DNA from 3 places in the Lactobacillus kefiranofaciens genome. Region 1 is predicted to be linked to each of the others. Evidence: predicted binding sites of a transcription regulator. Region 1 holds the regulator's gene; each other region holds the start of a gene.
What was found. The regulator NrdR, encoded in region 1, represses ribonucleotide reductase genes. The targets are predictions, from matches to a motif close to ACACNATATATNGTGT.

Region 1 (10,710 bases):
GACGTCTTATTAAAAGATGTTGAACCAACCAACGTCTTAGTTGCGTTTGATGCAGGCAAGGTAACCTTTAGGACCAAGATGTACAGTGATTATAAGGGTGGTCGAGCCAAAACGCCTGAAGAATTGCTTGAACAAATGCCTTATATCCAAGAACTGTTGCATGATTTGGGTATTAAAACCTATGAACTAAAAGATTATGAAGCCGATGACATCATTGGTACTTTTGTTCAAAAGGGTGAAGATGCTGGCTTTACTACTACTGTAGTTACCGGTGACCGCGACCTAACTCAGTTAGCATCAGATAAGACAACAGTTGAAGTAACTAAATCTGGCGTTTCTCAACTTGAAGCCTATACGCCAGAACACATGAAAGAAGTTAATGGCGTGACCCCAACTGAATTTATCGACATGAAGGCCTTGATGGGCGATAATTCCGATAATTATCCTGGTGTCACTAAGGTTGGTCCCAAGACTGCTTCTCGTTTGATTCAAAAATATGGTTCAGTAGAAGATCTCTATGAACATGTTGATGAAATGAAGAAGTCTAAGTTGAAGGAAAATCTGATCAATGATAAGGATAAGGCCTTTTTAGCTAAGAAACTAGCTACCATTGATCGTGATTCACCAGTAACGATTGGTATCGACGACGTTAAGCGTGAACCAGTTGATTATGAAAAACTGCGCCAATTCTACGAGCAGATGAACTTTCGTAAGTTTTTGGCCGACTTGAATGCTTCAGGCAAAGGTCAAGCAGCTACTGAAGTGGAAAAAGTTGAATATACCGTTTTAAATGATCAAAATGTTAAAGATATTAAGGCTAGTGAAAACGATCAAGTTGAATTCTACTTAGCCATGCTCGGTGCCAACTATCATTTAGCGGATTTTGTCGGCTTTAGCTTGAAGATCAATGATCAGATTTACGTTTCAAGGGATGTCGATTTACTTAGTGAAGACAATTTGAAGCATCTTTTGGAAGATGAAAAGATCAAGAAAAATGTCTTTGATTTAAAGCGGACCACGGTTGGTTTAAATCGCTTAGGCATTCATGCCCATGGTTTGGACTACGATATGCTTTTAGCTTCATACTTGGTTAATAATGAAAACAACTCCAATGATTTAGGCGAAATTGCGCATTTATATGGTGATTACTCTGTTAAAACCGATATCGAAGTTTATGGTAAAGGCAAGAGTGAACATGTTCCAGATGAAGACGATGACTTATTCAACCACTTGGCTTCCAAAGTAAATGTCATCGCCAAATTAAAAGAACCGCTATTGCAGAAGTTGAAGGAACATGAACAAGATGACTTGTTTGATACAATTGAGATTCCAACGGCTCGCGTTTTAGCTAAAATGGAAATGAATGGCATGAAGGTGGAGGCCAGCACCTTGATTCAGTTGCAGAATGAGTTTGCCGTTAAGTTAAAAGAACTGGAAGACAAGATTTACCAGCAAGCTGGGGAACGTTTTAATTTGAATTCACCTAAGCAATTAGGCCATATCTTGTTTGAAAAATTAAACTTGCCAGTTTTAAAGAAAACCAAAACAGGTTACTCAACTTCGGTTGAGGTGCTTGATCAATTGAAGACGCAAAGTCCAATTGTCAGTGAGATTTTGGATTATCGTCAGATTGCCAAAATTCAGTCAACCTATGTTAAAGGTTTGCTTGATGTCATCCAACCTGATGGTCGCGTACATACGCGTTACTTGCAGACTTTAACGGCAACCGGACGTTTATCTAGTGTTGATCCTAACTTGCAAAATATTCCAACGCGTACTGAGGAAGGTAAGCAAATCAGAAAGGCCTTTGTGCCAACCGACCCTGATGGTTATATTTTCTCTTGTGACTATTCACAGGTTGAACTTCGTGTATTGGCTCATGTTTCTGGGGATGCTCATATGCAAGAGGCCTTCAAGACCGGCTATGATATTCACTCGCACACGGCGATGAAGATTTTCCACTTGGATTCACCAGACGAAGTAACTCCATTAATGCGGCGACATGCTAAGGCCGTTAACTTCGGAATTGTTTATGGTATTTCTGATTATGGTTTGTCTAAAAATTTAGGTATCTCTAGAAAGCAAGCCAAAGAATTTATTAACAATTACTTTGAACAGTATCCGCAAATTAAGGACTATATGGATAAGGCTGTGCAAGAGGCACGCGACAAGGGCTATGCTGAAACGATCATGCACCGGCGCAGATATTTGCCCGATATTCATGCTAAGAAATACACTGTCCGTGCTTTTGCCGAGAGAACCGCGATTAACTCGCCAATTCAGGGTTCAGCGGCCGATATCATCAAGATTGCGATGATCAATATGCAAAAGAAGCTGGATGAACTTCATCTGAAGACCAAGATGGTAGTACAGGTGCACGATGAATTGATTTTCGATGTGCCAAAGGATGAACTAGAAACGATTAAAAAGATTGTCCCTGAAGTTATGCAATCAGCAGTTAAACTTGATGTGCCACTGATTGCTGATTCTGGCTGGGGACACAATTGGTATGATGCAAAGTAGGTGATAGAATGCCTGAAATGCCTGAAGTAGAAACCGTACGGCGAACTTTAATTCCTTTAGTCAAAGGAAAAACAATTGAAAAAGTAATTCTGTGGTATCCCAAGATTGTGGCGACGGATCATGAACATTTTTTAACGGAGCTTCCTGGTAAAGAAATTATTGATATTGACCGCTATGCCAAGTATTTGCTTATTCGTTTGAGCGATAATTTAACGATCGTTTCGCATTTACGCATGGAAGGCAAATATCATTTGACCACGCCAAATGCGCCTAAGGATAAGCATGATCATGTGGAATTTATTTTTAATGATGGTACAGCTTTGCGCTATAACGACGTGCGAAAGTTCGGCCGCATGCAGCTGATTTTAACTGGTACTGAAAAACAAGCGACGGCAATCGGCAAACTGGGCCCCGAGCCTAATAGTCCGGAATTTAGCGACCAATATTTTATTGCTAGTTTAAAGCGCAAGAAGAAAAACATCAAAAATACTTTGCTTGATCAAAAGACCGTTGCGGGCCTGGGCAATATCTATGTTGATGAAACCTTGTGGCAAAGCGGGATCCATCCCTTAAGCAGCGCCAATAAGATCCCGGCTGATAAAGTGAAGGAGTTGCGTCGCAACATTAACGAAACAATTACCATTGCTACTAAAGAACGCGGCACAACGGTGCATACTTATCTGGATGCCAATGGTCAAACCGGCGGCTATCAAAAAATGCTTAAGGTTTACGGTCATGCTGGCGAAGCTTGTTCTAAGTGCGGCACGACGCTAGAAAAAATTAAGGTTTCAGGCAGAGGTACTACTTTTTGCCCCAAGTGTCAGGTGATGTATCAATGAGTTATGTTTTAGCATTAACCGGTGGAATTGCTACCGGCAAGAGTACAGCGGACAATTTTTTTAAAAAGAAAAAGATCCCGGTAATTGACTGCGATCAGATTGCACATGAGTTAATGAAGCCAGATCAGGCTTCCTGGCAGGCAGTCAAAAATAATTTTGGCAAGGAATATTTAAATCCTAATCAAACGATTAACCGTAAGAAATTAGGGCAATTGGTTTTTAATGATAAAAATGCCTTAGCAAAGTTAAACCAGTTGACTCATCCGTTAATTTTCGCTAAAACTATTCAAAAGATAAAAGAATATCAAAATAGTAGTCTAATTATTTTAGATGCACCGGTTTATTTTGAGTCAGGAATGGATAAAAAGAATATTGCTAATGGTGTTTTAGTAATTACTTTGCCTTTTGAATTGCAGCTTAAACGGTTGAAAGAGCGCAATCAATTGACTGATGAAGAGGCAAAGGCTCGCATCAATAGTCAGATACCGCTTAAGAAAAAAGCGCAAATGGCTGATTTTGTTATTGCAAATACTGGTACAATAAAAGAACTAGAAAATAAATTAGAACAAATATTAATTAAAATCAAAAAAGAGGGATAGCTATGGAATGTCCAAATTGTCATCAAAATGCCTCCCGCGTTATTGATTCACGTCCAAGCGATGAAAATCGCGCAATCAGACGACGCAGAGAGTGCGAAAATTGTGGTTTTCGTTTTACTACTTTTGAAAGAGTAGAAACTGCACCGTTGCTAGTTGTAAAAAATGATGGTACGCGTGAACCGTTCAATCGCAATAAAATTTTGCATGGAGTCATGGCGGCCGGTCAAAAACGACCAATCAGCAGTGAACAATTCGAGAAATTGGTTGATCGGGTTGAAAATAAAATTAGAAAACAAGGTGTCAGTGAGATTTCATCTAAGAAGATTGGTCAATACGTAATGGATGATCTGGCTAACCTAGATGATGTGGCCTACATTCGCTTTGCTTCTATCTATCGTGAATTTAAAGATATGTCTAGTTTTATGAAGACGATGGAAGACATGATGGCCAAGAAGGGAAAGAGTAACTAGGAATGTTTGAGACATCTAATCCCAAACATCTTTATTACGTGGCCAATAAGATTACTCTTTATCCAGATGATGAAAAGATCTTGATCAAGCTTTATCAACCGTTGGTGGGTGCAGTTGCGGTTGCACTTTATCAAACTTTGATTAGTGATTATGATCCCTATGGGATAATCTCTGATTCAAAGGGGATATATTCATTACAGGAGCAGCTTGATTGTAGCTTGAGAAAATTATTTCGAGCATTGCATAAGCTAGAAGCGGTGGGATTAGTTAAGACATATTTATCCGATAATGTTTTTAATAATATCTTAGTTTTTAAATTATTTAAGGTGCCGAGTGCGGATAAATTTTTTGCTACTCAGTTGTTGGCTAGTTTATTAAAAGAGAAAGTGGGCATAACTACTTTTCATCAGTTGAGCCATAATTTTGCGGAAGCAGCCAAGTTACGAGAAAAGCCGATCAAAAATGCTCGTGATGTGTCAGCTAATTTTATTGATGTCTTTCGGCTGCCTGGAGATGAAGCAATTACGCCATCAAGAGATGTAGTAGAGGCAGCTAAAGAGAATAAAATTAAAAAGGCAGAAACAGCCACAGTTAATGATCATGATAATGTAGATTGGGACTTTATCAAAAATAAATATCAAGTTTATCAGATTCCAGCCAAAGAAGTTGAAATCAATCAAAATCAAATTCGTAGTTTAATGCAGACTTACGGCTTATCTGAAGAAGAATTCGTAGATGAAAGTTTGCCTTGTTTGCATGGCTCGTATAAATTAAATATGCGTGACATTAGTAATACCTTGGCTGAAAATTATAAACGTTCTAAGACTAGAGAAAATGTGCAAAAACAGCTTAATGAAGGTCAAGAGAAAGCATTAGCATCGATTGAAAGCTTAGATGCAAATGACAAGAAGCTACTGAAAAAAGCTCAAGAGAATTCACCAGCTGAGTTTTTGTATCGGCTGAAAACCGAAAAGGGTGGAATCGCTAGTACTAATGAAAAATATATTATCAATAATTTGCATACGCAATATGGCTTGCCAGAAGATTTGATTAATATTTTGACTTATACTTGTTTAACCTATGATTCTGTAGTTAGTTCTAAATTGGTTTATAAGATTGCTAATGATTGGTTGCAGCATGGTGTAGCTACTGGCGTACAGGCCCTGCAATATGTAAAGAAACGTCACAATAGTTTGGGTAAAAAGAAAAATAGATGGGTACCTACTAAGCGCGTTGAAAAAGGTACAGATTGGAGTAAAAAGAAAGCTGATCCTAATAGTGGAGAATTTTCAACCGAGCAATTAAAGGATCTATTCAAAGACTTGAATAATAAATAAAGAGAGTAGGTGAGATAATGGAGCCAATTGGTAAGGTGATTAAGAGAATTGTCAAACAACGCAACTTAGATAGTGAGCAAGATTTAATTAACGAGGCTATCAAAGATCCAGATGTGCAAGCCTTTTTGACTCAGAATGCGGATAAAATTGATAAGGCAATGGTTAAAAATAGCATTTCAACGATTTACGAATTCTATAGTCAAAAAAAGAATCCGAGCAAAATAATGGCGGGCTATGTGTCCCAACTGTTTCTAAATGGTAAGGTGATTGATATTCGTTATACGCCTACCAGAAGCAAAATAGCGGTTGATCGTAAGCGTGATGCTCGAAGAAGGTTGCAGCTAATTGATCTGCCTGCTCGTTTACAAAATGTTGAACTGAGCAAAATTGATATTAGTGATGAGCGTAAGCCAGCACTAAATTTAGTTTATGCTTTTTTGAGAAATTTTAAGCATAATCCTCATGCCAAAGGACTTTATTTATCAGGAGACTTTGGCGTTGGTAAAACCTATCTTTTAGCAGGACTAGCTAATTATGTAGTTACCAACATGAATAAAAATGTAATCTTCTTACATGTACCTACTTTTATAGCAGGGCTTGCTAGTCATTTTGATGATAATAGTCGAACAAGTTTGCAAGAAGAAATTCGACGTTTGTCAGAGTGCGATTTGCTTATTTTAGATGATATTGGTGCAGAGAGTCTTAGTCAGTGGTCACGTGACGATGTTTTAGGCGTTATTTTACAAGCTAGAATGGACAATGTATTACCTACTTTCTTTTCGTCTAATTTAGATATGGAAGCCTTGCAATCTCACTTTGAAGAGACGCGTAATGCTACTGATCCGGTTAAGGCCAGAAGATTAATGCAGCGAGTACGTTTTTTGGCAACAGAAGTGGTGGTCTCTGGTCCTGATCGTAGAAATTCTTTGCATTAATTTGATAAAAAGTCTTGCATTGATGTCTTCATTGCGTATAATTGAAATTAATTAAACGAGACATGTTGATGTTCGCCTCAGAGAGAAAAGCCTAGTTCTGGAAGCTTTTCATTAGAGCATCTTCCCGACTCGTTTATTCCCAAAGTTGAATTTCTATTAGGCTGGATACCTTTATTAATCCATATAAGAGGTTAGACGTACGCTAACCTGAATTTTGGGTGGAACCACGCAATTAACGTCCCGGTGCTAGCAATAGCACTGGGATTTTTTATTTGGAGGTAAAAAATATGAGTTTTTCAGTTACTCTACCAGATGGCTCAAAGAAAGATTTTGACAAAGCCGTTTCAGTTAAGGAATTAGCTTCATCAATTGCAACTTCTCTTGGAAAAGCTGCTGTTGGTGCTAAGGTAAACGGTGCAATTAAGCCAGTTGATTATGAAATTAACAATGATGTTGAAGTTGCTATTCTTACTGATAAGGATGAAGAGGGCTTAGACATCTTAAGAGCTACTGCAGCATTCGCACTTGAAGCCGTAGCTAAGAAGGAATACCCAGAACTTCACTTGGGTCAACATGTTGCTGACAAAGATGGCTTCTATGTTGATACTGACAAGAAGGACCAAATCAAGGTTACTGAATTGCCAAATCTTGAAAAGGCTATGGAGAAGTTAATCAAGAGCGGTCAACCAATTGAACACGTTGAAATGGACAAAGCAGTTCTTGCAGATATGATTAAGGACGATCCTTACAAGAGCGAACTCTTAAAGAGGGTTGAAGGCGATAAGGTTGATGCTTACAAGTTAGGCGACTTTGTTGACTTTGGCTTCAATGCTCTTTTGCCAAATACTGGCAAGATTAAGCATTTCAAGCTGTTATCAGTTGCTGGTGCTTACTGGTTAGGCAAGTCATCAAACCCAATGCTTCAAAGAATCTTTGGTACTGCATTCTTCAAGGAAGCAGCATTAAAAGATGATTTAAAGCGTCGTGCTGAAATTAAGGAACGCGATCACAGAACTATCGGCCGTGACCTTGATCTCTTCTTCGTTGATCCTAAGGTTGGTGCTGGTCTTCCTTACTGGATGCCAAAGGGTGCTACTATTCGTCGTGTTGTTGAACGCTACATCATCGACCGTGAAGTTGCTGACGGTTACCAACACGTTTATACTCCAGTGTTAATGAACCTTGATGCCTACAAGACTTCTGGTCACTGGGCACACTACCGTGATGACATGTTCCCACCAATGGACATGGGTGATGGTGAAATGCTTGAACTTCGTCCAATGAACTGTCCATCACATATTCAAATTTACAAGCACCACATTCGTTCATACCGTGACCTTCCACTTCGCGTTGCTGAACTTGGTATGATGCACAGATATGAAAAATCAGGTGCTTTATCAGGCTTACAACGTGTACGTGAAATGACTTTGAATGATGGGCACACCTTCGTAGCTCTTGACCAAGTTCAAGATGAATTTGCTAAGATCTTGAAGTTGATCATGGATGTTTACAAGGACTTCGATATTACTGATTACTACTTCAGACTTTCATACCGTGATCCAAAGAACACTGAGAAGTACTTTGCTAACGATGAAATGTGGGAAAGAAGTCAAAAGATGCTTAAGGGTGCTATGGATGACCTTGGCCTTGATTACGTTGAAGCTGAAGGCGAAGCAGCATTCTACGGCCCTAAGCTTGATATTCAAACTAAGACTGCTTTGGGCAATGATGAAACTATGTCAACTATCCAACTTGACTTCATGCTTCCAGAAAGATTTGGCTTGACTTATGTTGGTCAAGATGGTGAAGAACACCGTCCAGTTATGATTCACCGTGGTATTGTTGGTACTATGGAAAGATTCATTGCTTATCTTACTGAAATCTACAAGGGTGCATTCCCAACTTGGCTTGCCCCAGTTCAAGCTGAAATCATTCCAGTTAACAACGAAGTTCACGGCGAGTACGCTGAAAAAGTTCGTCAAGAACTTGCTAAGCGTGGCTTTAGAGCAGAGGTTGACAACCGTAACGAAAAGTTAGGCTACAAGATTCGTGAATCACAAACCCAAAAGGTACCTTACACTTTGGTATTAGGTGACGATGAAATGAAGGCTAATGGCGTAAACGTTCGTCCTTATGGTACTGAGGAAGAAAACTCAATGAGCCTTGATGAATTCATCAAGGAAATCGATGCTGATGTTAAGTCATACTCACGCGAAAATTAATTAAATTAGTTAATAAAGAAGATCGTATGCAATTTTTGCATGCGATTTTTTTGTAAGGAAAATGCAAATTAATTGTTAATTGTATTAATCTGTTTGTCATATTTGGATGAGACAATAAGAGTAACGAGATTTTAGCGAGGGGACTTAAGCATGAAGAAAAAAATAAGTATGTTGTTAATAGCTATTTTATTGATGCTTGGATTATCTAGTACGCTTATTGCTAAAGCTAGTGCTGCTTCCTGGGGAGCTAAAAAAGTCTATACAACGCCTAAACGTACGCGGGGTAATTGGTATTATAAGAAAAATGGTAAAATTAGAAAGCTTAGAATTACTACTCATACGCTGAATGGGGTTAAACTTTACAAAATATTAAAAGGCAGTGCAATGGAAAGCTGGACAAGAAAATTGGCTAAAGCAGATGAAGATGCCAATTTTAAATTAGCCAAAAAAGTAGGTAATTCTAAATATGAGGCTTATACTTTTAAATTCCATGGCAATTATGGGTTTAACGCTAGTGACTGGCTGGCCAATGATAGTACAAATACCGGTTCATATTATGCACCAGTGAAAAAACACCGTAAGGGTAAAAAAGTCACAGTTTTACGAGTAGGAAATGGCACGGATAATAGCTTTTCATTCTACGGCTATTCAAGTAAAAAATTAGCTAAATAGGCATAGGGGCATTGAGAAAAAATCTCAGTGTCTTTTTTGCATAAATATTTTGTTTATCAAGCCGAAATATTAAAATAGAAGATGCGTATAGTTATAGAAGGAGAAAAAATGAAGAGACATAAATTAATAGCGGTAGTTGCTTTAATTACGCTGCTATCTAGCGTGCCGGTGTTCTTTAATAAACAACCACAATTAGTGTTAGCTAGCAAGAAGAATGGTAATGCTAAGAAGACAAAATTAAGTGATAGCCAAATTATTAAAAACTTAGGCGTGAAGAAAGTAGCTAACCTTACTAATGATAGTTTGACTGCTAAGTATGCAGCGATTGTAAAGGGTCAAAATTACACTTGGGAGAATCCTTATATTAAAGTCAACCCATATGAGAATTCACCATTGACTGTGTTGATGATTTTTCATACTGATTAACCTACCAAGATTAGCTATCGGGTAATTGGGAAAACAGCTAATACAACTATTTCTAATAAAGTAGAAGGCTATCAAACTGATCATCAAGTTCCGATTGTAGGACTATATGCTGGTTATGAAAATTTCGTTGAAGTTACTATGACTAGCAAAAATAATGAAAAGGAAACTAAAACCTTCAAGATTAAGACGATTAATTTACCTAAATGGATTAGAAATTTCCCAATTAAGGTTACAGTTAATGACAAGAACAAAATGAATATTGGTTCAAATGAATTAACTGTCTTAAATAGAACGACTAAACAAACTTTTGCAGTTGATGCTGATGGACAAGTTCGCTGGTATTATTTACGCTGGAATGAGCATATTTTTGAACAATTGAGCAATGGACGTTTGCTTTTGTTTAATAAAATTAAATCTGGCGATGAAAAATATAATATGTTAGTAGAAACTGATTATTTGGGCCGCGTCTATCGTCAATTTAGCTTCGATAAAACTTTAGGTGGTAGTTATGCTGGAACGGCCGGTTTGTCTTTAGTGCACCATGATGTTGCTGAGATGCCTAATGGCAACTGGCTATTGACGGTTGATGATGGCAGCAAGTATGTTGAAGATACAATTGCTGAACTAGATCCTAAGACTGGTAAAATTGTGAAGGTAATTGACTTTAAGAAATTTTTTCCAGAATCC
Region 2 (10,710 bases), 610 kb from region 1:
AATAATTGAAGCAACGAAAACGCTGGCTAAAGCGGTTTGCCATTTAACGTGCATCCCGACGCAGACAGTGTAAGCGAAGAATGCGTTAATCCCTAAAGCTGGTGCTTCACCGATTGGGTAGTTAGCGACAATCCCCATGATTGCCGTACCCAACGCACTAGCTAAAGCAGTGGCGGTGAAGACGGCACCGGTATCCATACCACTGGCACCTAAAACGCTGGGGTTAACAAATAAAATATAAGACATACTGATAAAAGTAGTTAAACCAGCAATAAATTCGACTTTAACACTGGTCTTATACTTATCTAGTTGAAAATAGTTTTTAATAAAATTCATTATTCTCTCCAATAGAAATGTTCGTGTTTTTACTCCCTTAGAACAACTCTTATAATTTATCATTCATAAACAGATTTGTAAACGCGAATTATAAATAAAATTAGGAGGTAAATCAGTCTAAATTACAGATAAAAGTAAATAATTACTAAAATTGAATTGGCTTTCATTATTAATTTACTAGCATTATCCTAAAATGTAAGAAATATTAATTATCAAAAGAATAAAGGTGAAAAAATGTCCGCAAAACTTATTTTTTCAGATATCGATGGTACGTTGATTAACGATGATTTGCAGGTAATGCCCAAGACGCGAGATGCAATTCGCCAGCAGATTATCAAAGGTAATATTTTTATTCCGGCTTCGGCACGTTTACCTAAAGGTATAATGACGGCAGTGGGACAGATTCTGGGAGTTTGTCCGATGATTGCCTATAATGGCGCACTAGCACTGGATGAGACAGGAAGAGCATTAATTACGCGCTTCTTTGATGCAAAAAAAGCGGCTGAAATTTGTCGTTATGTTGATAAACAACAGAATGGTTCAGCCTGGAACATTTATAGCGGCTATGTGTGGTATTGTGCACAAGAGAAGAGTTCCTTAATTAAACATGAAGAAGAAATCGTTAATGTTAAGGCAACGCCAGCGAAGATTGATCAAATCGAAAAATTACAGGGCGTACATAAAGCATTAATTATGGGTAAACCGCAAGAGCTTGATCGTATGCAAAAAGAATTGACTGAAAAGTTCCCTGATCTTAGTTTTGTTAGATCATCTAAGACGCTGCTTGAAGTGGTTTTAAAAGGCGTAAGCAAAGCGAGTGCGGTTAAAATTTTAGCCCAGGAATACAAGGTGCCGTTAGAAAACTGCATTGCCTTTGGTGATAACTACAATGATGAAGAGATGCTAGAAGAAGTGGGGCAGCCATTTTTGATGGGCAATGCACCAGATGAATTAAAAGAGAAATTTGGCGCAGGGCATGTCACGCTCGATAACAATCATGACGGGATTGCTCAAGTTTTAGCAAAAATAGAATAAAGAAAAAAGCATAGAAATTTCTATGCTTTTAATATTTTCCGGGAAATTATGCTTCGACTTGGATATTGGTAGAACCGTTCCAGTCTTCTGGCAATTTGCCCATTTCTTTTAATTTAGCAGTAATTTGATCAAGCACAACTTGCTTGTCATCTGGATTGGCCATGAAATCAAGCTTATCGCCATCAATTTCCATCTTAGGGGAATAATCGTAATTATCATACCAAGGCTTGTAGTAGCGCAACAAACGCTTGTAGTAGTCTTCTAGAGTTGAATCATAGCTCAGCTGCTCATAAGGACGACCACGTTTTTGAATTCGTTTAATCATTGTGTCATATGAAACATTGATATGCACCAACAAATCAGGATTCTTCTTTGGCATCCGTTTTAGTTCGCCCATCATATTATGCAAAAGCTCATAATAAGTGTCGACTTCTTCGGAGGTTGCACGGCCAATATCGGCGTTCATTTGGAAGAAAAGTGCATCTTCATAGATAGAACGATCTAGCACGTTATTATCTTCGGTTAAAGCCGCCTTAATGCTGTGAAAGCGCGTGTTTAAGAAATATACCTGCAATAAGAATGCGTATTTTTTAGGATCGGCATAGAAAAGTGGCAAGACAGGATTGTCATCGACACTTTCGTAAAATGGCTTGGTTCCTAAATAGTTAGCTAAAATACCTGTTAAACTGGATTTACCGGCTCCAATTGGCCCGCTTAAAACAATAACTGTCATCACGTTCCTTCTTTTTATTTTCTCTTATAAGTTGCCAACTTCGTGCAGCTTCTCGTCGATTTCTTTTAATACTTCTTTTTGAGCATCCATGTTAGTGACGAAATCCAGCTTGTCACCGTTGATTTCCATCTTCGGTGAAGCATCGTAATCGTCGTACCATGGCTCGTAGTACTTGAGCAATCTGGCATAGTAATCTTTCAAACCCGGATCAGTGCTAATCTGTTCAAATGAGCGGCCACGCTTCTTAATGCGGTGAAGCATGGTATCAAGTGAAACATGAATATAGATAAGCAGGTCTGGCTTTTTGCTAGGGTTGCCCGGAGTATCTTCCATCATATTTTCAAGCAAGTCATCGTAGATCTTGAATTCGGTTGGATCAGCGACTTTGCTGTCGGCGTTCATCTTGAAAAAGAGCGCATCTTCATAAATTGAACGGTCAGAAACACTGTTTTTATCTTGAATAGCTTGGTTAATCTGCGCTAAACGGTGGTTAAGCAAATAGGTATTAAGCAGAAAGGTATAACGCTTCATGTCTTTATAATAAAGCGGCAAAACAGGGTTGTTATCGACGCCTTCATAAAACGCTTGCGTACCTAGATGTTCGGCTAAAATACTGGTTAAACTGGATTTACCGGCTCCAATTGGCCCACTTAAAACAATAACTTGAATCACATTCCTTCTTAAATACCAGATATAGACAATTAATAAGTTTAATACAATATATTGTGGCACACAAGCAATTTTTAAAATCTGTTTCACGCCTAAAAGTCAAGCGGATAAATCAAAAAAGGCTAAGCAATTTGCTTAACCTCTTTCGTTAAAATAAATTTTGTTTTTAGTTCTTGTACTTGTCATCTAATTCTTGGGCTGCAGCCTTGTCGACGATCACCGTTACGTCTGGGTGCTTTTGCAAAATTGATGCAGGAACATCTTCGGTAATTGGGCCTTCAATCATTTCTTTGACAGCATGAGCTTTCTTTTCACCAAAGGCCATTAAAACGATCTTCTTAGATTGCATGATGTTGGCAGTACCCATACAGATAGCACTCTTTGGTACTTCGTCTTCATTGTCGAAGAAACGAGAGTTGGCCTTAATCGTGTTTTTGGTTAATTTAACTTCATGAGTACCAATGTCAAATGGCGTGCCTGGTTCATTGAAGGCAATGTGACCGTTGCGGCCGATGCCGAGTAATTGAATGTCGATCGGATTTTCCTTGATAATTTGGTCGTATTGCTTGCAATATGCAGCAACGTCCTTAGCCATGCCATCAGGAACATAAGTCTTCTTGAATGGCTTCTTATCAAATAAGTGTTTTTGCATGAAGTAGTGGTAGCTTTGAGGATTGTCTGGTGTTAAGCCAACATATTCATCGAGGTTGATGCTAGTAAGATTCTCGCAGTTAAGATCGCTTTTTACCCAATTTTGGTAAAGAGTCTTAGGGGTGGAACCGGTAGCCAAGCCTAAGGTCTTTGCGCCGTCCTTAATCCCTTTTTCAAAAATCTCAAATGCCTTTGCTCCACCTTGAATTTTGTTTTCAGTAACAATAACTTTCATAATTTAAGTCCTCCTCATTCAATGGTCTAGTCCATTATAAAATGGAATAGACCATTTTGTCAACTAAGTGTATAATTTTTTGCGGTAAGCTGAATAATTAATTAAAAAAGCTCAAGTCCTTTGAATTTGGACTTGAGCTCAAACAAAAAGACCAGTAGTCTGATGTTAAGAACAAAAAACACATTAGAAGCTGGTCTTTTATGGAATCTATTATAGCTGATATCGTAAAAATTATTAAGTCTGAAAATAATGTTATTGCCCGTGAAAAGGCATTAATGTGCTATTTCTTTGATCTGATTAGAGAATTGATGACAGCAGCACTAGAAGAAGTTGATGCCGGCTTAGTTGAAGAAACTAAAAAGCAAGGCTATCAGATTGAAAAGAAAAATAAGCGCTCAGTTGTGACTGCCTTTGGTGAGATTAGCTATTGGCGCAGAAGATATGCTTGTCCAGGCAAAAAGGCCCAATACCCACTGGATAAGCTAATGGGTTAGGACAAATACAAGCGTTACAGCGTTTTGGCAGTAAAAGATGTTTTGCAAGTTAGTGCTGTGGCTACTTACCGCAATACCGCTCTAGCTGTTAATACTCTCTCCTGTTTCAAGATTAGCCATAGTCAAGTTGGCAAGCTGATTGTGCAAGCAGGCAAACAGATTAAAGTACAGCAGCAGTCTGAGGAAAGATACGATGGTATTACTCAAAAGAAAAAGGTGCCAGTGCTTTATCTTGAAGGCGATGGCGTTGTGATTAAAGGCACCAAGAAGCGACTGGAATTATCAAGTCTGCGAGGATATTATTAATTTAAGCAAGACGCGCAGAAAGAGAGTACAGGCCAAAGAGTTTGTTTCTTTAAGCCGCTGGGATGCTTTACCAGAGAGTTTGTTTCTTTAAGCCGCTGGGATGCTTTACCAGAAATTAAAGCTTATTTAGCCAATCCCTATGACTTAAGCGATACTTTAATCATCAGTAATGCCGATGGCGGTGCTGGTTATGCCAAGAAAGATTTTGATGAAATAGTTGGCTATTGCCGGCAGCACGAACACTTCTTGGATGTCTTTCACTTGAATAAAAAGATCAAGGACCGTTTAGACTTTATGCCGGCTATGCCAAGCAAATTGATCAGTGCAGTTGAGTTTAAATATGACCGTCACTTAACTGATGTGATTTTAGACACGATTGAAAGCAATCTGATTGATGAGCTGAATACGCCAGAAAATCATGAAAACCTAAAGCGGCTGCGCAGCTATCTTCATCGTCGCTGGGTGGATATTAAGCCATTCAAAATGCGTCATTTGTCCGTAATTAAGGCAATTGGCTGCTGTGAGAGCAAGCACCGTAAATATACTTATCGCGTCAAAGGGCAGGGAAAATACTGGTCAGAAAATGGTGCCGAAGGAATTCTGCGTGTGCTGACTTGTATCAAAAACAAAGAGCTGGAATACTGGCTTAGCAGTGAGTTTGCAGGTGGACAGCTCGATATTGGTGAGCAGGGAGAATTGAAAGGTGCAGTTCGTGCCAGCCTAAGAAAGACGCATGAAGCTCATCTAGGCATTCATCATGGAGCAATCGAAAGCTTAACAGCAGGTCATAGCTATTTGGATGATTTCGGCAGAAAAATAAATCAAATAAATATTTAAGAAATTAAGGTCAGACTAATGGTTAATAGCCTACCGCAAAAATATTGACACTTACCTTGAATTATTTAGGGTTGCATACAGCGAATTAAAGTGTTAAAGTTAGTTAAGTTGACATGTACGGAAGTTATAAGTATCATTCATCTTTGCTATCTATTATTTTCTTAGATGTTAATTCAATTTGGTTACTTTGGTTTGATTCCTAGGAGGATATATATATATATATGCAAAATGGTACTGTAAAATGGTTTAATGCTGATAAGGGCTTTGGGTTTATCACTGGTTCAGATGGTAAAGATGTATTCGTACACTTTTCATCAATTAAAACTGACGGTTTTAAGAGTCTTGAGGAAGGGCAAAAAGTTAGTTACGATGTTGAACAAAGCGGTCGAGGACCTAAAGCGATTAATGTTGTTCCACAATAATTTGTCTAATATTATGAAGAACTGCTTTTGATGGAGCAGTTCTTTTTTATGGCTCTTCGTCAAGAAGTACTGATAGAAAAATTTGAATAACTTTTCAAACAGCTCGTGTCTGAGATTGGACATGAGCTGTTCTTTTATTCTTCCAGTTGATGGCAAAGTATGAGTTAGGAAGGGCAAGCAGGATTCGAGCCCGAAAATTAAAGAAGTTACGAAAGCCATAAGCAGTTCGTTTAATAGCTTTGATCTTATTATTAGTTCCTTCGACTGGACCATTCGTGTAGTCACCATATTTAAAGCTGGTGATAATCTCTTTAAGATGCCTCTGGAGAGTCCGTTGAACTTTTTGAAGTGATTGGGGAAGCTGGGTCCATTTAATCGCGAGTAAATGATTGAGTTCATCCTTACTACGATGATTGATCGCGAGAATAAGGTCCTGATAATAACGATAAGCTTGTTTAAGATCATCATTGAAAGCCAGTAAGCGTTGAATAACTTCAACGTCGGTCAACTGAGTATAGCCAAAATTACGACGTGACCAATAGTTATCATATTTGAGTAACCCCGCTGGCGTTAGGATTAATTTCCAGAAATGCTTGAGTGCCCGCCATTGATGGCTTCCATTGCCAGCTTGGTTCATAGCTTTAACCCGAATTTTATTCAAAGCCCGGTAAGCTTGAGCGACCACATGAAAGTGGTCGGCAATAATTATGGCATGGGGAAATAGTTCATGAATAAGATGACGATAAGGCGTATACAGGTCAACCGTAACCGTGCGCACTGCCAGACGAGCCGCACGATCGTAGCGCGGAAAGTAATTACGCAAGTAGCGATTACGTCGTGACAGAATAATATCAATGGTACGATGATTTTCAATGTTCATCAGGATCATACTCATTCCACTGGGTGTAAAGCGACCAGATTTAAAATCATCAAAGGCAATATGGCGAGGTAACCAATGATAGTTTGGTTTGAAAAATTGATCCAGGTTAAAGATAACCCGTCTAACAGTCCAGTCAGAGATTCCCAGTTCCTTGGCGATATCAATTTGGGACTCATTGGTAGTTAGTTGTATCATCACCTGTTGTTTAATTGCTTGGCTGATGTGATGACGATATTTAATGTCCTTGACCTTAGCCAACTCCGTAATCGTTGATGGACAAGCTGATGAAGGTTTACAAAGATACTTTTGATTACGAATCGACCAAATAGTTGGTTGGTAATGTAGACTTGGTCCCAGTACGTTAACTATTTTGAAGCCATTTTTAAGCATTAATTGGCCGCAACGCGGGCAGCGTAAAGGATAAGACTGAATGAGATGAAAGGTGCAGTTCGTGCCAGCCTAAGAAAGACGCATGAAGCTCATCTGGGCATTCATCACGGCGCCATTGAAAGCTTAACAGCAGGACATAGCTATTTAAACGATTTTAGCAGAAAAATAAATCAAATAAATATTTAAGAAATTAAGGTCAGACTAATGGTTAATAGCCTACCGCAAAAATATTGACACTTACGGACTTCGTAGCCCCATTCTAAACAAACGCGCGCCATGCTATAATGATTAATGCTAAAAAGTATAATGAACCGGAAAAAGGTGAAAAGCCTTTACAGCCCCTTCGCTACTGTAAGATTGACTGAAATGTCGCAACTCACTGGCTAAAGCCGGGAAGAAGACATTTGGGGATGAGATCAAGTCAGGAGACGCTTATTATACTGATTGCAAAGTTTCTTAGGGTCGACTTTGTCAATTAATAATAAACTTTCCGGGATTAGTCTGCCTAAAAATGTCGGACGTTAGTTATTAATGATAGAAGATGGCTCTAGCTAGGCTTTTTTGTGTTGCAGAAAGTCTAACCAGTCCAGCATTAATAGCGGTTAACGACCGTTAAATTTGTTTTGAGGAGCGTTCAGTAGTGAAAAGAAAACAATTTGTAGTGAAAAGAAAACAATTTCTATATTGGTTTTCAATTGTATTAGAGATTTTTCTGATATTTTTCAGTGGTGGTAATTCATCCAGGGCTGATACAGCATCAGACGTCAATTCGGCAATTTCCACTGGGTTAACGGAGATCGCGCAACAAGGGTCCCAAATTGATTCCAGGGCTGATACAGCATCAGACGTCAATTCGGCAATTTCCACTGGGTTAACGGAGATCGCACAAAAAGGGTCCCAAATTGATGCTTGGGATGCCACATGTTTAGTGTTTGGGGACAACGGCATTACTGATTTGCAGGCTCAATATGCTTACAAATCAATTCTTAAGAATAACGACTTTCTCAGTGGTGGCAGTCAAGGGTTAAACGGGATCTCTGATGTTTCTGCCGTCAATGGTTTGGTGGCAATCGGCAAAGATCCAACTAATGTGAATGGTAAGAATTTAGTTGCTGACATTGTAAAGGATGCAAATAATCCTGCCAGTGATTATTCAATTGTTAATGATTTGGAAGCTTTGAGTACTGGTAGTTATGGTCAGGCAAGCGAAACTGCCCGAACTTCTTTAACCAAGAAGTTAATTGGGATGCAAGATCAAAAAACAGGTTTGTGGAACGGGTTTGATAAAGTTGATTATACCGCTCGGGCAATATTAGCATTATCGATGAATACGAATCAACCAGGGGCTGCAGATGCTTTAAACACGGCAGTTAAAGCGGTAAGTAATCATCTTTATCAAGAAAATGGCGGATTTGCTGGTGGTAACACAATGTTTGGCGCTGAAAATGCCTACGATGATGTAACAATGACTAATGCCCTTGCCTCTGCCAGCGTAAATGTTTATGTACCATTAAAGGGGAAAACTGATTATGTTGCCCCTGTTCAAAGAGTTCTCGATCAACATCCGGTTTCCGCTGGGAATTCCGCAATGCTGATTCAACAGGCAACCTGGACATTTGAACAGGCCCGATTCACCAGAAATGGTGGTAAAGGATCCATCTTCGCTTTCAATCAAACGGATGCGGCGAAACCTGGTGAGATTGTCAGTATAAAGGCGGCCGCAATTACCAAAAAGCAGTCAATCATCAATGATCCTCAGGCAACGGCCTCTGCCAAGAGTGACGCCCTTAACCTGGTAGATCAAATACTAGCGACGTATGTTTCGAAGTTAAGCGCTGATTCAACCAGCAGTGCTGCAATCGCCGATCGAGCAGCTGGGGTTACGGCTTTTAATCATGTAACCGTTTCTCATGCCGCACCAGCAACGCCCGTAACGCCACCAACTGTTACGAACAATAACGTAACGGTTGTCAACAATCCGGCCAGCTCTTCCAGTGCATCGAGTTCATCATCAGCAACATCCACTTCTTCATCTAGTAGTGTGCCAATAAGTACGCCGACTGTTTCCGGGAAGCCTGTTAAAAAAGCAAGTCATCGTTCCATCGTATATGCACTGACAACTCATCGTTCCATCGTATATGCACTGACAACTGTCAAACTATATAGAAGTTCGAACTTTACTAAATCGAATCTGACGAAGACATACAAGAAACGTGCCCGGATTAACCGCCCAATGTTCCTGGTTATCAGCCAGCAAACGAACAAACAGGGCCATGCGATCTATCGAGTAAAGGACATAAATTCAGGCAAAACCGGTTATACGCTTTCTGGTTCAAAGTATTTTGCCCACGCCTACTATTCCGCAAAGGTGACCCGCATTAAAGTCATCAATCCTAAGGGAATCAACGAGTATGGTAAGGTTAACTTAACGAGCAAGAAGCGCCACGTTAAAAAGAATGCGTCATTAAACGTCAGAAAAGTTGTTAACTATGGGCGTTCCAACCGGATGCAACTTACAAATGGCCGCTACATCACTGCTAACAAGAAGTTCATCTTGGCTACTAAGATCAAGAAGAGCTCCCAAAATACTCGGCCAAGCACACCTACGGCCACAACCACAGGGACAACCACAACTACTAATAATTCACCTAGTGCCACGCCAACTTTGCCAGTGGCACCCACAAATCCTGTTACGCCATCAAACGATGCTAAAACCATCACAACCACTATTAGTATTCATGCCGATGGGGCGACCATCGCAAGTGGCAGTATCAAGGTTAACAGTGGGGCCAGCGCATTGGATGCCTTGCAGGCATTTGCCCAGCAACAAGGATTGGCTTTAACTTATACAGGATCGGGGGCTACTGCATACGTTACCGGAATTAATGGTTACAATGCTGGGCCAGCCGGGACAATGACTGGATGGCTTTATTCAGTTAATGGCACCGAACCTGGTTCATCGATGGGTGTTTATACTTTGAAAGATGGTGATTCAATTTCGATGACCTACAATAAGTAATTCTTCATCTAACAATCAAATATCAAAGTGGTTGGGGGAAAATGAGGCCCCAGACACTTTTATGCATTATCTAAGGAGATCACACCTATGAATAAATATATAAAATCAGTCTTGACTTCTGCAACTTTGGTTATCGCCGCTTTTACGCTCTCAACAACTACCAACGCTGCATCAATTAGGAAGGCTAGTACCGGCACCATTCACAGCAGAATTGCCCGTACTTATTCCTATGCCAAAAAGATGATTAAAGAAAATAAGACCGGACTTTCCGGTCAAAGCAGTTCTATTTTTAGTAAGAAACTCAATCCTGATACTGGTGCGACTGCGGGGTACTCTGACTTTCTGTTAGGGCTCAAGGGAAACGGTTATAAATTTAATACCAAGGAAAAAACGTTGCTGCAAAAAAACTTGGTAATCAAAAAGACAACCCCTGCTGGAACAATGGCCAATGCCGTGATGGCCGTTCAGGCGATGGGGCTCAACGCTAGAGATTATAAGCCATATGGCCACAAAAAGGGAATCAATCTGGTAACCAAGTTGTACCGGACAAGTGTTTCCAAACAAACGACAAGTGCCCAGGCACAAGTGCTGATTGCCATTTCGATGAGCTCAAAGTTCAAGCAGCCAAAGGGAGCGAAGTTTAGCAAAGCAAGCTTGAGTGCTCGGCTATTGAAAGCTCAATTAAATAATCACGGTTGGACGT
Region 3 (10,710 bases), 530 kb from region 1:
ATAATCAATTGCTAACGATCACCGCTGAATTTAATGATGGACGGCACAAATTCAAAAGCGGCGATACAATGACGATCTCTTGGCAGTCGCGTGCTAAAAAGGCTGACTTAGAAGCGATTGAGCAAGAAAAGGATCTTATTATAAAGGAGGTGAAAGTAGGAACATATACGGTTAAAAGTCATCAAGTTTTGGTTAAATTCAATGATAATGTGGAAAAGCTGAAAGACGTTTCTGGCAAGTTGGATTTTTATGCTCAAGTTCATAACTTAACACCGCAAAAACAAGAATTAGTGCTTCAAGCAGGTAAGAGGGAAGCAAAATTAATGCTTGCACCACGGCCTGAGAATAAGCTGCTTGCAGAATTTAATGGGCGCTTAAATATGACTGGCGATTCTATTGCCTGGGAAATCAAATTAAATCCGGATCAAAAAGAATTCGTTAATTCATTGATTCTGGCTACAGAGCTTCCTGAAGGGATGGAATTTGACGCACAACTTAAGGTGCTGGCCGATGGCAAGTTGGTAAATCTAGATCAATCCGATGTCCAATATAAAAACAATGGAGTAGCAATTCGTTTTAACAGTAAAAATTATTCTGGTAAAGCAATCACGGTATATCTCCAAACTAATATCCTTGATAAAAAAGCACTTAAACATTCCAATCAATTCTTACTAACTTATCAGCTTGCGAATAATCAACCAGCTAGAAAAGATATTTATGAAGGTACGATTACTAATGATCGGCAGGGAATAGAAGAAAAAGAAAACGTGGAAGGGACGCGTAAATACCGATCAGAGCGAGTAATTAAAGCCTTATCGAACTTAATCGAGTTAATTTTTGGCAAACGAGAAAAAGAAAAGGATTCAAAGCCTCAAGTTAAAACTGTCGCAGACACATACACACCAACTATCAATACGAAGACGGCAGAACAAGTTAATCCTAAGGGATCTAAGGGATTGACCGGCTTTGATAAGAATACACATAATGCTAAAAATTCAACCATTAAAGTAGCTAAGACAGCTAATTCTGACCCGATTGAAAAAGACGCGCCTAGTGAGACGCTTGCTAAAGCAAATTACCATGATTCTAAAGACGATACGCATCGTCGTGTAGATCATTTGCCTAAAACTGGAGAGACTAAATTAATAATTCTTAGTGTAGCAGGCTTGGGCATTTTATTTGTTGGAAGTATTCTTTGGAAGAAATCAATCAAATAGGTATATTTGGGCAGGAAATTCAGTTTTTTGATAGCTAAAATGTTTTCTTTCACGTATGATGTAGATATAGATTTGCATGATGAAAGAGACATGAGATGCCTTATACTATTTCAGAAATTATCATTTTATTTTTTACATATTCATTTATTGGATGGCTCTGGGAAACGTTTTATTGTTCACTCAAGGATCATCATTTCGATTATCGTGGCTTTTTATTTGGACCATATTGTCCTGTGTATGGCTTCGCGGCAACAACGATTCTGCTTTTAACGCGAAAAATTCAGAATAATCTATTCTTGCTTTTCTTAATAGGAATCGTTGTTGCTACAATATTTGAATTTGTTGCGAGTTTATTTCTTGAGAAGTTTTTTCATGTGAAGCTGTGGGATTATTTCAAATTATGGGGAAATATCCAAGGACGTGTTGCTCCAGCAATCTCGTTATTCTGGGACGTTGGCACAGTACTTTTAGTTAAGTTCGTTCAACCATTGTTGCAACGCCTAATTGATCTCGAAGAGCGCCAAACTCATGGCTGGTTGGCCGTTGGAATTACGCTTGTGATGGGAATCGATACAGTCTTGTCGATGATTAGTGTTGAGATATTCCATATGACAGCTAAGAAATGGGATAAGCATATCAATCGCTTCATTGAACGCGTAAGAGTCAGGGTCGAGAGCAGAATGCCAGAGAAGGGAAAGCTAAAAGTAGGAGACTGGCACCACTCAGTCATGCAGCATTTTAATGAATTAAGGCCCCAGCCTTTAAGCTGGAATCACAAACGGCTGCTTAAGAGTTTTCCTAAACTAAAGGTACTAGATGCTCCTAAATTTATGGAAATCAAAAAAGAGATCCTTAAAAAAGAAAGATAGAAAATCCATTGCAAAAGGGATGATCGCTTAATGATCATCCCTTTTCTTTAACCGTTTATTCGATTTTTAGCTCGTTTTTTGCTTTTTACTTCAGTGTAGCCATCTAATACATTGGCATATCGTCCTAGAGTGAATAGATAATCCGAGAGTCGATTCATGTATTCTAAATCGGCATCTGCTAGGTCCTGTTCGGTAGATAATTTAACTAAAGAGCGTTCGGCGCGTCTAGCTACTGTACGGGCATATTGCAGATTTGCTCCCGTAATTTTGCCACCAAGTAAAATAAATTCAGGAATATACGGAATCTTTGGTGTCAGTTCATCTATTCGCCGTTCGAGTTTAGTTACATTTTCCTGTTTAATCGTCTGGTGATGTTTAACCACGATATCTGCCTGTAATTCATAAAGATCACGTTGTACGTCCTGCAATTCTTTACTTAAGTTTTTACAAGCAGTAGATAGATTGGCGATTGTTACGCCTAAGTAAGACTGCAATTCATCAACGTTGCCTAAAGCCTCAATCTGGCTATTAAACTTAGGCACCATTTTACCAGTAACCTGCTTGGTTAAGCCCTTGTCACCAACTTTAGTATAAATTTTAATCGTCATTAGGCACTTCTCCTTTGATAATTCTTAAGAGCTAACGTAACTGGTTTGTACAAAACGAGGTAGAAGGCAAAATTGCCGATTGCGTGATAGGTATCAAAAGCAAAACTAGAAACTAGGTAGGCAATAAAGGCAGGCCAACCGCCAAAAATGTTCCCGCAAAGGCAAAACTTTAGCCAATAATGCTACTGTTAATACGCAGCCAGCATAAGCTAAAATCTGTGGGATAGTCCAAATGCCAAAACCGAGATAAATGTTAGAAATAAACATTGTCAGTGCGGCTAGAGTAATGCCTGAGCTAATTCCCATGTTTAAGGTCACAATCATCAAAATATCAGTGACTGGCTGAACATTGGGAATCGGAATAATTTTAAAAACACGCAGGACCACGCACATTGCTGTGAGCATGGCCATTAAGGCAATCTGCCTAATTTGTACTCGTTCAGTGACCATAAATTACTTCACCTTGTCTAACGTAAATTTTACCTTGTCTTTATTAGCAACTGCTTGTTTATCGGCACCTTTGGTTGCCCACTTGCCGTTAATAGTGTAAGTCCAATAGATCTTTTTCTTCGGATTTTGCTTTTTGCCGTCAATGGCAGTAATAAAACCTTTGTTTTCTTGCACTTTCCATGCTTTCTTCAAGCCAGTCATTACTTTAGCTTTCTTGGACATTTTTACTGTTTTAGAATCTACTGTTTTCTTACCTTCTTTTAGGGGGTATAATTTACTGCAATTTGCTTAGGAGCAGCTTTTTTAGCAGTGGAATTATTGGTAGAACACCCAGTTAAGGCTAATGTGAAAAATGCAATAATTGCGAAAAATAAGCTGAATCTGTTTTTGTTTTTCAATTTAATATTCCTCGTAAATAATTATTTGATTGGGCAAGCTCCGCCTTCACAGTCGGTTTGACCAACTAATTCTAGTCCCTTTTGATCATCATTTTGAGCTTCGAAGACTGCCTCAACATCGCCACTAATCATGGCTGCACGTTCTTCATAAGTCTTCTTGTCGATTGGCTCCTTGGGTGCTTGCTTGAGTGAACCGCCATAGTAAGGCAGCAGGGAAGTCGATTTAATGGTGTGTCTGTATTGACGCAAAAGTGGTGCAATTTGCTTGCTTTCATCAGATTGGAAGGTAACGGTACAACTAACTGCGTTGTCTGACCAGTAGGTTTGCAGAAATGCTTGGGTAGCAAATTGTTCACCAATAGAAACCGTTCCGGCTGAAGCAAAGTTTTTGCTGTCAGCATGAGCTGCACGTAGTGGAAATTCTACACAAATAGTGTTCTTAGTGTAAATATCAGGCTCAGTGTGGTAACCGCATTCTTTTAATGCTGGTAAAAGCGGATCACTAGCTTGGAAACGAATTCGTTGAATTAAGTAGCCGGCGTAGTGGAAGTGCATCCCTTCAGACACTCCAGCCAATTTAGCAACCGTACCAGAAGGTTTAACCGTGGTGTGCTTAATTGATGGATTAACGCCTAATTCCTTACTGTAGGCTTTATCAGCAGCCACAACAGCCTTATAAAGACCATCGACCATCTTGATTCCTTTTGGATCATAGATTGGTTTTTGGATCTTTTTACCAGTTTCCTGATCAGTAGCATCTTCAAAACCAGTTACGACTCTATGACCAAGATCGTTTAACAGCCAGTCTTGAATACCGGACATGGACACGCCGATCCGGCGATTCTTAGCAATTATCTTGCGTGATACTTCCCAATCATAGTGGCTAAAGGTAACGCGCTTAGTATAGCGAGCGGCTAAACTAAAGGCTTCTTTTAAATCCCAGTCTTGCATTTCGGCGATATATGGGAAGACTTCGAATAAGTTGCATGGTTCACCGTTAGCTAAAGAAATTTCACCACAAGGATTAGTTCCCTCGACATCGTCATCAATGCCTGGTTGGTAACCGTCGGCGATTCGGCCGTAATTGCGTGACAATTCCAAGTTAACGATGCCAGGTTCACCATTATGCAAAATACCATCGGCGATTGGACCATAGTCATTAAATTTAGAATTAATAGCTACACTGTTGTTAGAAGCCCAACGGTGGTGGTAAAGCTTTTCTTTATCTTGCTTCATCTTGATAAAGTCTTGATCATCACTTGAACCTAAGGCTAGTTCGGCTGAGCGACGGACGTTGCCGGCAACGACGGTTTTGCCGATCAAGTTGCAGATATCAGTTGCATCAACAGCAGTTAAGTTTTGACCAACGCGAGCGTTAATCACGTTGTTGATATCGATAAACATTTCAACCAATGGCATTGGACCTGAAGCAGTACCGCCAAAACCATGAATCTTAGCGCCATATGGACGGATGTCACTGATATCAAGAACTAATTTGGTCTTTTGATCTGGATTAAGTTCATTGAAATGCATATCGATCAACCGAGCATTGGCAAGTACCCAGCCTTCGCGGGTATCTGGCAATCTGTAGTAGATAATATTGCTTTGATCGGGATTTTGTTTTGCCCATTCATCTTTATCAACTGCACCGACCTTAATTGAGGCGTCGTGGGATTTGCTCTTCTTGTCGATGACGACAGTTAGGTCGATCTTGTCGTCAACCTTAGGAATTTGCTTAATGTTGTCATTAACAACAGAAAAACCAACGCCGCCACCTTTCATTAATTGGTCAAATAAGAATGAGAAAGGCATAGAAACGGCTTTTTGACGCTTGTCAATATAAGATGGCACAATGTGACTATCGCCATATGCTTGCGGGCGAATAGCGATGAACCAGCAGTTGTTTAATGAATCACCGTTGCGTTTTTGATAGTCGGTGCCTGAAATCCATAAGTTACGTCCGGATGGCGTAGCAGATAAACCATAAACAAGGCGGAAAAGCTTCTTGGCTTCATTAGATAGTTCATTAACTACTTCATCAGAAGGATTATCCTGCAAACGTGGATCGAGGTTGATGTTGCCTTCGATTACGCGCTTGACGGTTTCATCCCAGTTCTCGAATCTATTCTTCTCTGGCAGCCAACGTGCGTAGGTTCTCTTGTAAGTAACCCAACCAAGCTCGCCCCAGTGAGGTTTAATTTCATGTTTCACTTGATCGATAAAAGTTTGATCAAGGTTAATTCTAGTAGTTGGCATAATTTTCTCACTCCTGAATAAATTTCATTGTTTCACAAAACCACATCATGTGTGAATGCATATTTAAATGTACCACAATATCTTGTGGTTTGAAAACTTTTTATTGTAAATAGGTTTGACTTGTAAATTACAAGTAGCATCAGAGTGGGCTTAAGCAAAAAGAAAAATTTTTGAAAACTAAACGATATAGAAAATTTCTAGGAAAAGAATTTGAGCATGGTACAATTAAACTATGTGTTAGAAAAAACGAGGTTGATTTATGGATACGGCTTGGCAAAGATTTAAGAATAATATTCCTTTACGTAGGTTCGTGGTTCTTTTATTAGTTATTGCTTGTCTGTATGAAATGCGGGCAATGATGAATACGATCCTGTTAACGTTTATTTTTACTTATGTGATCGTGCATTTAATTCATTTGGTGCAGCGTTATGTTCCTAAGATGCCCACGGGTGTCATTGTAGTAGTCACGTATCTGATTATTATCGCGCTACTGTATTTTGTCATTACGGTTTACCTACCAATGTTGGTAGGACAGATTTCCAAGATGGTGAAGTCCGTCATGGCGTTTTATGAGTCGAATGAATCATTGCGCTTAATGTCATATGCGACGCATTATATTAGTAAAGCGGAGTTAATCACGCAAGCTAAGCGTGCTATGACCTTTGCCTTTCACACGGTAACTAATATTGGCACATTAACGGTGGCCACATTTATGTCGTTAATCTTGAGCTTCTTTTACACGATTGAATTAGAAAAGATGAAGGAATTTTCTAATTTATTTGTTAAGAGTGGCTACTTCAAATGGCTTTTTGAAGATTTGCGCTATTTTGGCAAAAAATTTACTAATACTTTCGGTGTAGTCTTAGAAGCTCAGTTTTTCATTGCAATCTGCAACACTGCATTAATGATGATCGGACTAGCTATTATGAAAATGCCACAGATTATTGCTTTAGGATTAATGGTTTTCATCTTAAGCTTAGTACCAGTGGCCGGGGTAATTATTTCACTAATTCCTTTGAGCATCATTGGCTATTCAGTAGGTGGTATTCGTTACGTGATCTATATTTTTGTGATGATCATGATTATTCATGCAATTGAAGCCTATGTTTTAAATCCAAAATTTATGGCCAGCAAGACGGAATTGCCTATCTTTTATACCTTTTTGGTGTTACTGGTAGCAGAGCACTTCTGGGGCACATGGGGTCTGATTGTCGGCGTGCCGATCTTTACCTTCTTACTTGACGTATTGGACATTAAATCTGTGAAAAAGAAGTCTAAAAAAGAGGTTATTAAATGAGACTTTTACTTACAGGCGACAGCATTATTTCACGTGCTGAGGGCAAAAATGAACCTCATATAAATTGGAATTTAAAGCAGCTTTTGCCTGAAATTAAAATTGAAAATACAGCGGTGTCTGGGATTAATTCTGGAGCATTTTTCGCTCGTTTAGGTGAATTAGTGCTAAATGTGAAGCAATGCGATAACTTGGTTATTTTACTGGGAACTAATGATTTACCTACACATAAGCAGGTGCCACTAAAGCAATTTAAGCAGAATATGGAGTTGATTGCGTCTGCGGTAATTTGTCAATATTATCCGCCTCATGTATTGCTTGTCTCGCCACCAGCAGTTGATGAGAAAAAGCAACGCGTGCGCAGTAATGCTTTAGTTAAAAAATATGCCAGAGTAGTTCAAGAAGTAGCAGATGAATATCATTTTGGCTATGCCGATTTATGCCAGGCGATGATTGAAGCGGGAGATTTGTCTGAGATTTCCCGGGGAATTAAAAATGATGGTCTGCATTTTGGTAATTTAGGCTATGACATCTTGGCTAAGCTGATTGTAGAAAATTTGTAGAGCATTTAAAAAAGAGACCGAAAGGTCTCTTTTAGTTTTTTCTGTTAACGAATGACTGCCCGTACGAGTCCGCCGATTGCTAGTAATGCTAAAAATGGGATGAGCAAGTATGCGCAAAATACAAAGATTAATCCGGCTGCGATTAAGAAGCCGAGGACTTTGATAATGCCGACTCCTAGTTTGAAGAAGAGCCAGATCAAAAAGATGATTAATAATAATGAAAGCATAAATTCATACCTCCAATTCTATGATTAGTATTTTACTACTGAAAGGTTAAGGTAAGATTAATGTAGCAACTAATTTTAGAAAAACTGAAGAAAAAAAGACTGCATAGTATGAATTACTACACAGCTTTCTTCATGATATTCATTATGTAAGAATTGTTAATTGAATTTAAATTGATCTAGAAGAATTAGTCCTTGACAACGTCTTTAACGTTCAACCATTGGATCTTAACGATCTTCTTGCCATTGGCCTTCTTAACAGCCTTAGCAGTGAAGGTTGAACCCATTGAAACTTTCTTGTTGGTCTTCTTGCCGTTAGCGTTTAAAACGCTAACTTTTTGGTTCTTAGTATCCTTAACAGTAACAAAGATCTTGTCGCCTTTCTTGATTGAAGGGTTAGTAGGAGCAACTTCTGAAACACCAAGCTTTGGAGCGTTGAAGCTAGCAGCTTGAGCAACTGAGCTAACACCTAACAAACTCATTGAAGCAACTGCAACTGAAACAACTTTAACTAATTTCTTTGAATCAAACATAATGAATACCTCGTTTTTTCTATATCGCTTTAATTGATTGGAACTTTTTGTTCCCTCATTCCTTACATCTTTATTGCATAACATATGCTATTAATTGCAAGGGAAAATTGAAACTTTTTTAAAAAGAATTCAAATGGCTCAAAGCCTTGCTATGATAACAAGCATGACGATTTTTGCTTTAAAATAGTCAAAAAATAAAAAACAAATTCTTTTGTAATTTAAATAAAAAAAGACAGATACTCAATTTGAATATCTGTCTCTTGGAAAATCCTATTATGACCACAACTTAATTGTAACTGTCAGTAATTTGTTTGCCTAGTGCTAATATTACAGCTACCGGATATATTAGGACACAATCTTAAAATACAGTCACTTAGTCAGCAAAATATTGCAAAATGTCTTCTTCAGTTAATTTCTTTTTGTCTTTGCCTTTCACATCAAGCACGATTTCACCACTATTTAGAATAATCGTGCGGTTGCCATATTTGATCGTATCCTTTAATTGGTGGGTAATCATGATGCAGGTCAAATGCTCTTCGCGGACAACCTTGTCGGTTAACTCCAATAGCTCGCGGCTGGTATTAGGATCAAGTGCTGCCGTGTGTTCATCAAGTAAGAGCAGATCTGGCCGTTTAATCGTGGCCATTAAGAAACTTAAGGTTTGACGCTGACCACCAGAAAGGTTACCCACGAATGTATTAAGCCGTTCGTTTAAACCATTAGGAAGCTGTGATGTTTCCTTTTTAAAATCGTCTAGGTGCTTATCAAGTCCGCGCAAATGCAGTCCGCGGTGGTGGCCTCGCTTAGTAGCTAACAATAAATTCTCAGCCACAGTCATTCTCGGTGCCGTGCCCATCTTAGGGTCCTGAAAAACTTGCGCGATGTATTTTGCGCGTTTTACTTCAGAGTCATTAGTCAAGTTGCGCTTTTTTAAAAATATTTTTCCAGTGGTAGGAAACAGCGAGCCGTTGATGATGTTGAGCAGGGTAGATTTGCCCGCGCCGTTAGTTCCAAGGAGAGTAACAAAATTGCCATCTTCCAGTTTTAAATTGATGTTTTTGAGAATCTTTTTTTCTTCATTCGTACCTGCATTAACCGTAGTCGAAATGTTTTGTAAATCTAAAATTGTACTCATGGCTTTGTTACTCCTTTTTTCAATAATTTGCGCGTATGAAATTTCTTTTCAAATAAGGGAAGCATCATACAAATTGCTAAGATGATGGCCGAGATCAGTTTGAAATCGTTGGTGCTGAAGCCTAATTGCAAAACTAAGAGCAGGATTAGGCGATAGATGATACTGCCGATAACCACTGCGATCAATCGCGCGGTTAGGCTTAAATCACCATAGGCTACTTCACCGATGATAATGGCGGCTAACCCAATAACCATCGTCCCGATTCCCATGTTAACGTCGGCGTAGCCACCGTTTTGGGCTAACAATCCGCCGGCTAACCCGATCAAACCGTTGGAAATCATCAAGCCCAGGATTTTCATATTATCTGTGTTGATGCCTAAAGATCGAGCCATGTTTTCGTTATCACCGGTCGCAATGAAGCTTTGACCAAGATCGGTGTTAAGGAAAAGGGCTAACAATAAAATAATTAAGATTGCGGCTAAGAGTCCGATCACAATCGTAGGAAAGTTAGCCGGCAATTTTTGCAATAATTTGCCATTGAGCAAAGTTGCTTTATTGAGCAGACCCACATTGGCCTTGCCCAGGATTCGTAAGTTGATAGAATAGACGCCTGTCATGGTTAGGATTCCGGCCAGTAGTACTGGAATTTTACCCTTGGTATAAAGCAAGCCAGTCACTAGTCCGGTAAGCATCCCGCCTAAGAATGCTAAAATCGTGGCCAGCATGGGATCAACGCCGTGGACCAATGCACTGACGCAGATTGCTGCGCCGAAGGGGAAAGTGCCCTCGACCGTCATGTCGGGGAAGTTCAAAATTCTAAAGGTGAGGAAAAGCCCTAAGGCTAAGACGCCCCATAAGAGGCCTTGTCCGATGGTAGAAGTAATAAGACTCATTTGATGATCCGTCCTTTCTTGTGCGCTGCTTGCAATACCTGATTTGGAATATGAATATTTAGTTCATCGGCAGCTTTTTGATTGATGACTGTTTCGTAGCTAGTAACACGCTTAACTGGCGTAGTTGCTGGATTTTTGCCTTTTAAAATTTGTCCGGCCATTTTGCCAGTTAAGACGCCCATGTCGAATTGACTGACACAGCGCGTTGCTAAACCGCCTGACTTGACCATGGTGTCGGCAGCTGGGAAGACTGGAATCTTGGCTGCGTTC

Region 2: the regulator NrdR is predicted to act here: its motif matches at 2,818-2,833, upstream of ICI50_RS10400 (deoxynucleoside kinase).
Region 3: the regulator NrdR is predicted to act here: its motif matches at 5,871-5,886, upstream of nrdJ (ribonucleoside-triphosphate reductase, adenosylcobalamin-dependent).

Annotation. Positions count from the first base shown of each region.
Region 1 covers NZ_CP061341.1:570,587-581,296, forward strand. The annotation lists gene polA (DNA polymerase I) at 1-2,523, shown strand, start outside; gene mutM (bifunctional DNA-formamidopyrimidine glycosylase/DNA-(apurinic or apyrimidinic site) lyase) at 2,532-3,362, shown strand; gene coaE (dephospho-CoA kinase) at 3,359-3,961, shown strand; gene nrdR (transcriptional regulator NrdR) at 3,964-4,431, shown strand; gene ICI50_RS03030 (replication initiation and membrane attachment family protein) at 4,434-5,768, shown strand; gene dnaI (primosomal protein DnaI) at 5,786-6,703, shown strand; gene thrS (threonine--tRNA ligase) at 6,991-8,925, shown strand; gene ICI50_RS03045 (hypothetical protein) at 9,076-9,597, shown strand; partial or broken gene ICI50_RS03050 (aryl-sulfate sulfotransferase) at 9,706-10,710, shown strand, end outside.
Region 2 covers NZ_CP061341.1:2,111,531-2,122,240, reverse strand. The annotation lists gene ICI50_RS10415 (NCS2 family permease) at 1-336, opposite strand, end outside; gene ICI50_RS10410 (Cof-type HAD-IIB family hydrolase) at 571-1,371, shown strand; gene ICI50_RS10405 (deoxynucleoside kinase) at 1,418-2,104, opposite strand; gene ICI50_RS10400 (deoxynucleoside kinase) at 2,129-2,776, opposite strand; gene nagB (glucosamine-6-phosphate deaminase) at 2,940-3,659, opposite strand; partial or broken gene ICI50_RS10390 (ISLre2 family transposase) at 3,860-5,296, shown strand; gene ICI50_RS10385 (cold-shock protein) at 5,518-5,718, shown strand; partial or broken gene ICI50_RS10380 (ISL3 family transposase) at 5,813-7,036, opposite strand; partial or broken gene ICI50_RS10375 (ISLre2 family transposase) at 7,031-7,174, shown strand; cobalamin riboswitch at 7,256-7,440, shown strand; gene ICI50_RS10370 (DUF5776 domain-containing protein) at 7,650-10,007, shown strand; gene ICI50_RS10365 (prenyltransferase/squalene oxidase repeat-containing protein) at 10,095-10,710, shown strand, end outside.
Region 3 covers NZ_CP061341.1:41,012-51,721, forward strand. The annotation lists gene ICI50_RS00205 (Ig-like domain-containing protein) at 1-1,217, shown strand, start outside; gene ICI50_RS00210 (putative ABC transporter permease) at 1,313-2,086, shown strand; gene ICI50_RS00215 (cob(I)yrinic acid a,c-diamide adenosyltransferase) at 2,134-2,694, opposite strand; partial or broken gene ICI50_RS00220 (ECF transporter S component) at 2,694-3,144, opposite strand; partial or broken gene ICI50_RS00225 (DUF4430 domain-containing protein) at 3,148-3,542, opposite strand; gene nrdJ (ribonucleoside-triphosphate reductase, adenosylcobalamin-dependent) at 3,564-5,798, opposite strand; gene ICI50_RS00235 (AI-2E family transporter) at 6,058-7,095, shown strand; gene ICI50_RS00240 (SGNH/GDSL hydrolase family protein) at 7,092-7,655, shown strand; gene ICI50_RS10685 (hypothetical protein) at 7,700-7,882, opposite strand; gene ICI50_RS00250 (hypothetical protein) at 8,068-8,412, opposite strand; gene ICI50_RS00255 (ABC transporter ATP-binding protein) at 8,786-9,547, opposite strand; gene ICI50_RS00260 (ABC transporter permease) at 9,544-10,440, opposite strand; gene trpX (tryptophan ABC transporter substrate-binding protein) at 10,437-10,710, opposite strand, start outside.